Regions from separate parts of the Lysinibacillus sp. F12 genome, predicted to be linked through region 1. Evidence: riboswitches for the same ligand, from Rfam matches in the RefSeq annotation. Region 1 holds a riboswitch; the other holds the start of a gene.
The links. A riboswitch is a leader RNA that binds a small molecule or an ion and turns the genes downstream of it on or off. The one in region 1 is predicted to bind cobalamin.
Positions count from the first base shown of each region.

Region 2: it holds a riboswitch for cobalamin, as region 1 does, so the genes downstream of both, nikA (nickel ABC transporter substrate-binding protein) here and metE (5-methyltetrahydropteroyltriglutamate--homocysteine S-methyltransferase) in region 1, are expected to answer to the same signal.

Region 1 is NZ_JBYMLP010000003.1:683,506-687,194, forward strand. Features, by position in the region: gene metE (5-methyltetrahydropteroyltriglutamate--homocysteine S-methyltransferase) at 1-1,686, opposite strand, end outside; cobalamin riboswitch at 1,961-2,139, opposite strand; gene AC3CH7_RS17320 (YrzI family small protein) at 2,686-2,832, shown strand; gene AC3CH7_RS17325 (DUF2785 domain-containing protein) at 3,230-3,689, opposite strand, start outside.
Region 2 is NZ_JBYMLP010000002.1:245,201-248,889, forward strand. Features, by position in the region: gene nikA (nickel ABC transporter substrate-binding protein) at 1-1,296, opposite strand, end outside; cobalamin riboswitch at 1,441-1,633, opposite strand; gene metE (5-methyltetrahydropteroyltriglutamate--homocysteine S-methyltransferase) at 1,754-3,689, opposite strand, start outside.

The sequences.
Region 1 (3,689 bases):
GGTCACTGGCCCTGTCAGCATCCCTTTGACAAAGCGCTTCGTTAAGCTTTGGGCATACGCTGACTCTTTCACGGTAATGGATGAAGTCCATTCAACATCTCCATAAATAATCGGAGGCTTCACACAGCGAGAACCATACGAAACCACCCATGCTTTTTCAGTAAAGGCAAAGCCCGTCAGTTTTTCACCGAAATACTCGACCATGTCTGTCCGTTCAAATTCTCCATGAACCAGTACATCTATATCCATATCCTCCTGCAAGTGAATCCAGCGCTTTGTTTCCAGTTCAATAAATGCTTCATAGTCTGTATTCGATATTTGTTTCTTTCGCCAAGCATTCCGATTTCTCTTCACCTCATCAGATTGAGGAAAGCTACCGATTGTTGTTGTAGGGAATAGTGGTAAGGCTAACGCCTGCTGCTGTAATTTTTGACGTTGACTAAAATCACTATGTCGCTCAAAATCCTTTGTGGAGACGGATTGAACGGCTTGCTGGATCATCTTATTTTGACGAATCGGATGATTTTTTAGTGCTTCAATGGCTTTCATACTTTCTGAGAAATTATGACGTCGAGTTCCGTTTTGACCCTTTCTATATTTAGTTAGCTCAGTAATCTCTTCGATTTTTTCATCGGCAAACGCCAGTGCTTGTTTGAGAACAGGGTCCAACTTCTTTTCAAATGAAGTAGATATTGGTACATGTTGCAGGTTACTTGAAGGTTGAATCCACAATTCCTTAGCATCACTTAGTTTTTCAATTGCTTGAATCATGGCATTCGCTTCCGCTAGGTTTGAACGCCATATATCACGACCATTGACCACCCCAATGGCTAAAACTTTATCTGGAGGGAAACCATATTGTCGAAGTGACTCCATATTCCCTTTATAGCCATGTACAAAATCTAAGCCAAATCCTTGTACAGGCAGTGTAATTAATGTTTCATAGGAGCATAATGCTTCAAAGTATGTTTGTAGCATTAGTTTTGCTGCTGGAACTGTCATCATCAATTGAGCATAGATTTCTTGAACTAGCTTCAGTTCTGCTGAGTCAAGTGTCGTCACTAAAGAAGGCTCCTCTATTTGAATCCATTCGGCACCTGCATCTACTAATTCTTGAATAATCTGGGCATAGAGAGGTATTAAGGCTAATAAGTATTCGACCTGCGTTAATTTATTGTAGCCCTTAGTGAGCTTATAAAATGTATAGGGGCCAATAAGTGTCGGCTTCGCCATAATACCGAACGCTTCCTTTGCCTCTAAAAAGTCTGCTAATACCTTATTTTCTGTTAGCTGCAACGGTTGTCCTTCATACTCAGGAACAATGTAGTGATAGTTGGTATTAAACCATTTGGTCATTTCACTAGCTACTGCTGAATGATTTCCTCTCGCTACACTGTAGTAGGTATGTAAATCTACCCTTCCACCTTGCCAGTTAAAGCGCTTCGGTACTAAGCCGAACATTAAGGCAGTATCCAACATTCTATCGTACAATGTGAAATCTCCTACTGTCACCACATCTATGCCGAGTTGTAGCTGCTTTTCAATTCTTGATAAACGAATACTTTTTAGTGTAGCCTGAAAATCCTCTTCCGTTAGTTCTTGACGCCAAAATGCTTCTAATGCCTTCTTCCATTCGCGATCATCTCCGATATATGGGTAGCCAATGAGTGTACTAGTATAAGTCATCTTTCATCTCCCTTTCATCAAAAAAATTTACTTCTAGCTTGCTCTACAAATTTGGTTATCCACATGCTAGTTTCGTTGCCCTATATGAAAACCAGTGGGCTTCACTTTGCAATATTAGCATGATAAAAAGCCATTCTCCTTTTTGGAAAATGGCTGCATAGTAAAATTATTAATACAAAAACAATACGAAAAAAAAAGAACTTCCGTATACATCATCTGTTTTCGCACAGTGCCTATTGGTCACTATTCACCACCTATTTCCACGTAGGTATTTGGTGTGTACTAGAAATTGGCAGGTCTCCTGGCTTCTCATCAACACGTCTCACAGCCTTCCCAGTTTCCCAGTGGCATTTGTGATTTGCTCCGAATTACAGTTGCGGGACAGCGTCGGATTTGCACCGACTTCCCTTTTAAGCCAAACTTTCATCTGGCACCATTTCTTACACTATATTCAGTTATACCCCTACTATACCATATATTTCAGAATAGTAGAAATTGTTTTTATATAAAAATTTATCTATTTACTTTGTTTTTAATTGTCAACAACTTGACCCTTACCCTTAGTGATAATGCCTTAATGATGTTTGTTGGCTTTAAGACTACTATTTCTACTATTCGCTACCCCAAAAAATCAGATAACTAACAATGTAAAGCAGCAAAGAATTTTTCTAGACTTTTACACAATCAGGAATTCTTAGTAAAAGTTGTTTACAAACAACTTAAAAAATGATATACTTACAAAGTAAAAAATTCTTAAGGAGGTCGAATGAAATGTTCGTTATCGCTAAATTAATGTCATTGGTAGTTACAACTTCAGTAAAAATGAAAATCACACATTCGACCAGATCGGAATGGATCGCTTAAGTTTTTTGTAATTAAGTATACCCATACCGCAGGGAGAAGTGTGCCCCTGCGGTATTTTTGTGTCTTTTTTCACCGTAGAGGAGTCTCTCTGCGGTTTTTTTCATTCCTCATGGTAATTTAAGGAGGTGATAATAAATGATGTTAAACATTTTTGCTCTTACGATAACTATTACAAAACGTGAGATTTCTATTGAAAAAGCACTTCAACATGAAAATGCGAAAAAAATCTTTGAAGAGAACAGAAGAAAAGTAGAAAATTATATTCGTATTCGTCAATATTAATGTTGTAATTTTAAAAAACAGGAAAGGTGGGAATAGAAATGATTTATATGATCAAAAGACGATATGCAGTTTTATGGCTGGAGAAAGACACAACCACCAGATGAAGTAATATTTTATAATCCCTGTAAAGCTAACCCGTTCTAATCTAGGACGGGTTGCTTCAGGATATGTTTTGCACTTTTCAAGCGATTTTTTACACATACCACTTGTTGTAGTTTAAGAAAATGCGGCATTACAATGTTCGAAAAATTCTAATTCTACAAAGCGTAATTCCTCGATACTAAAATTGAATGTAGCAATTTAGCCTAATTCAATTATTCTACTCCATTAGCCATCCATGTAACAAAAAACAGCGCTTCTCAGCCAAATCCAAGGATTAGGACAACCCCTTAATCCTTTAACTGATAGAAAACCTGTTTAATTTTGCCTCAGTGCCAAGTATGGCAGTATTAAGCTCATTTCCTCGGCTATCTTGTCCCCTTCTGAAATAGAGACTGCGTAAAAAATTCTTGCTGTTCACGCGAGCAATCACCTGACTGCGACTTCTCGGCAAATTGCAGCATTGCGCTAAGCAGCTAATCCAATCAGCAATTTCTTGATGTGGAAGTAATTCTTTGTCAATCATTGTATCCACGATATTGACCAACCGCTCATCATCCTCATCACTAAAAATATGTATTCCATTATGGAGCATGCTAGATATAGCGACAAGCACCTCACGTAGCATTGCAACGCTGCTCTCCTCGCACTGCACCAGCTCAACAAAAACATCTGCACCGTGAGACGCGCTGTGAGCCCAGCCTCCTACTGAAAGGTAACCCCGCAGATCCTTCTCCTCCTTGTAATAACGGAGCATG
Region 2 (3,689 bases), on a different contig from region 1:
CCAGAAGTTAATATCAACCTGATCATCCATTAATTTTTGCAGACCGACCATCACATCGGCGCCTTCAATATTTAACTGTACGCCTATTTTCGCTAGCTCGCCCTGCATTAACTCTGCCATAGGTTTTTGAATGGCATCAGTAGCAATATAGATTAAATCTAATGTAAGGGGTTGACCATTTTTTGAACGAATTTTTTCACCCTTCTGTAGCGTCCATCCAGCTTCCTCTAGCAATTTCTGTGCTTTTTCAGGATTATATATAATGGGGGCTAAATCAATATTGGCATATGGAATTGCTTCCCAAAATAGCGTGTTAGCCACTTTTTCTGTACCATGTGTAATGCTTTCTACCATTTGTTCCTTATTGATAGCATATTGCATTGCTTGTCGAACCTTTAGCTCAGCTAACGGTCCAGACTGTGTATTGAACAGTAATGCTTTCGTAGACAGTGGCTCAGATGTAGCTGTTCTATATTTGCCACTATCTCTTAAATACGTATAGTTATCTAAACTAATAACCCCTCGCCCATAAATGACATCTAATTCTTCATTTTCAAAGGCTAACGAAATGGATTCCGAATTTGGGATGATTTTAACCTTTATTTTATCTACGAGAGGCTTTTCTCCCCAATAATGTTCATTACGGCTAAATAAAGCATATTCATCTTTTTTATAGTCGGTTAAAACCCATGGCCCTGTGCCAATAGCTGATTGAATGGAATCATTTGTCTTATCGCCGTCTGGGAAGCCATTATCCCCTAAAAAACGGAATGGTCTGACAAAGGCTAATTCGTTTAACACAGGGTAATACGGTTCGTCTAATTGCAAACGTATTGTTGATTCATCTACTTTGACGACCTCTTTTATATGGTTGACCATGCCCATCCAAGAATGCATGTCACGATTCGCTAATACCGCATCAAAATTGCGAATCACATTATCAGCATTAAAGGCAGTCCCATCCGAATAGTTAACATCCTTGCGTAAATGGAACGTATAAGCAGTTTTATCCTCTGAGATGACCCAGCTTTCTGCTAGCTTTGGCGTAATTGTCCCATCATCGTTATACGCCACTAAAGATTCATAAACCATTGCTTGAGCAGTCATCTGATTTGGTAAATATGTATGGGGGTTTAATGGGCCTACATCTAATGGCCAACCAATCGTAATCATTTTTTCATCTGTCTGTTCAGTTGATGCTGAGTTTCCTTTGTCTTTTTCCGTGCTTGTACAACCTGCAAGAAAACTGAAGGTCAAAACAAGCATGTAAGGCAGTAAATACTTCGTCCATCTCATTTTTTATCTCCTATCTCTATTCCCTGTTCATATCTACAAATTGAATAGAAAGAAGGCATAAAAAAACCTTATTCTACAAGAATAAGGACAGATAAACCTACAATACGTAAGCTACCATCCATCTCCCTATCTTTCGTAGATCATCAATGAATCTTCTTACAAGCAGGCATTCTGGCTTATGAATCATCATTTTGCTTCACCTTCCCAAGAAAAAACTCAGTGGTCATCGAAACAAAACTCCTCATTTACAGCTGCGGGACAGCATGGGATTTACACCCATTTTCCTTTTAATCGAACGAAAAATAATTTCATTCAAACTTGTAATGCAATATTTGAAATTAGTAATAAACATAACATGCTCAAATGTTCACGTCAATTTTATTTTCTGAATATAATAAACAGATACAAAAAGACCAGGCAGATAACCTGATCTTTGCTTAACTCCTTTTATCTCTCGTTATCTCGATATAGATTCCTTCACCTCCTGACGCAATAGTTTGGTAGCAGCCACCATATTAGCTAAAGCCGCTATTGTTTCTGGCTCTTTCCTTGTTTTTAAGCCACAGTCCGGATTAATCCAAAATTGATGTTTGTCTAAAACTTGTAAACTATCTCTCATGATGGCTAACATTTCTCCCTCACTCGGCACACGTGGACTATGAATATCGTATACACCTAATCCAATCCCTTTTGTATAAGGATGCACTTGAAGTGAAGAAATAAGCTCTCCATGGCTTCGTGATGTTTCAATAGAAATCACATCAGCATCTAGCGCACTAATGGGTTCTATGAAATCGTTAAATTCGCAGTAACACATATGTGTATGAATTTGTGTTGTATCTTTTACACTCGAGGTAGCAAGTTTGAAGGCATTGATTGCCCAGTCTAGGTAAGCCCCCCAATTTTCTTTACGAAGAGGTAGCCCTTCTCTTAGTGCTGGTTCATCCACTTGAATAATGGAGATACCTGCCGTTTCTAGTGCTTTCACTTCCTTACAAAGTGCTAAAGCAATTTGATAGGCCACATCTTTCCGAGAAATATCATCACGTACAAAGGACCAATTTAAAATGGTCACTGGCCCTGTCAGCATCCCTTTGACAAAGCGCTTCGTTAAGCTTTGGGCATACGCTGACTCTTTCACGGTAATGGATGAAGTCCATTCAACATCTCCATAAATAATCGGAGGCTTCACACAGCGAGAACCATACGAAACCACCCATGCTTTTTCAGTAAAGGCAAAGCCCGTCAGTTTTTCACCGAAATACTCGACCATGTCTGTCCGTTCAAATTCTCCATGAACCAGTACATCTATATCCATATCCTCCTGCAAGTGAATCCAGCGCTTTGTTTCCAGTTCAATAAATGCTTCATAGTCTGTATTCGATATTTGTTTCTTTCGCCAAGCATTCCGATTTCTCTTCACCTCATCAGATTGAGGAAAGCTACCGATTGTTGTTGTAGGGAATAGTGGTAAGGCTAACGCCTGCTGCTGTAATTTTTGACGTTGACTAAAATCACTATGTCGCTCAAAATCCTTTGTGGAGACGGATTGAACGGCTTGCTGGATCATCTTATTTTGACGAATCGGATGATTTTTTAGTGCTTCAATGGCTTTCATACTTTCTGAGAAATTATGACGTCGAGTTCCGTTTTGACCCTTTCTATATTTAGTTAGCTCAGTAATCTCTTCGATTTTTTCATCGGCAAACGCCAGTGCTTGTTTGAGAACAGGGTCCAACTTCTTTTCAAATGAAGTAGATATTGGTACATGTTGCAGGTTACTTGAAGGTTGAATCCACAATTCCTTAGCATCACTTAGTTTTTCAATTGCTTGAATCATGGCATTCGCTTCCGCTAGGTTTGAACGCCATATATCACGACCATTGACCACCCCAATGGCTAAAACTTTATCTGGAGGGAAACCATATTGTCGAAGTGACTCCATATTCCCTTTATAGCCATGTACAAAATCTAAGCCAAATCCTTGTACAGGCAGTGTAATTAATGTTTCATAGGAGCATAATGCTTCAAAGTATGTTTGTAGCATTAGTTTTGCTGCTGGAACTGTCATCATCAATTGAGCATAGATTTCTTGAACTAGCTTCAGTTCTGCTGAGTCAAGTGTCGTCACTAAAGAAGGCTCCTCTATTTGAATCCATTCGGCACCTGCATCTACTAATTCTTGAATAATCTGGGCATAGAGAGGTATTAAGGCTAATAAGTATTCGACCTGCGTTAATTTATTGTAGCCCTTAGTGAGCTTATAAAATGTATAGGGGCCAATAAGTGTCGGCTTCGCCATAATACCGAACGCTTCCTTTGCCTCTAAAAAGTCTGCTAATACCTTATTTTCTGTTAGCTGCAACGGTTGTCCTTCATACTCAGGAACAATG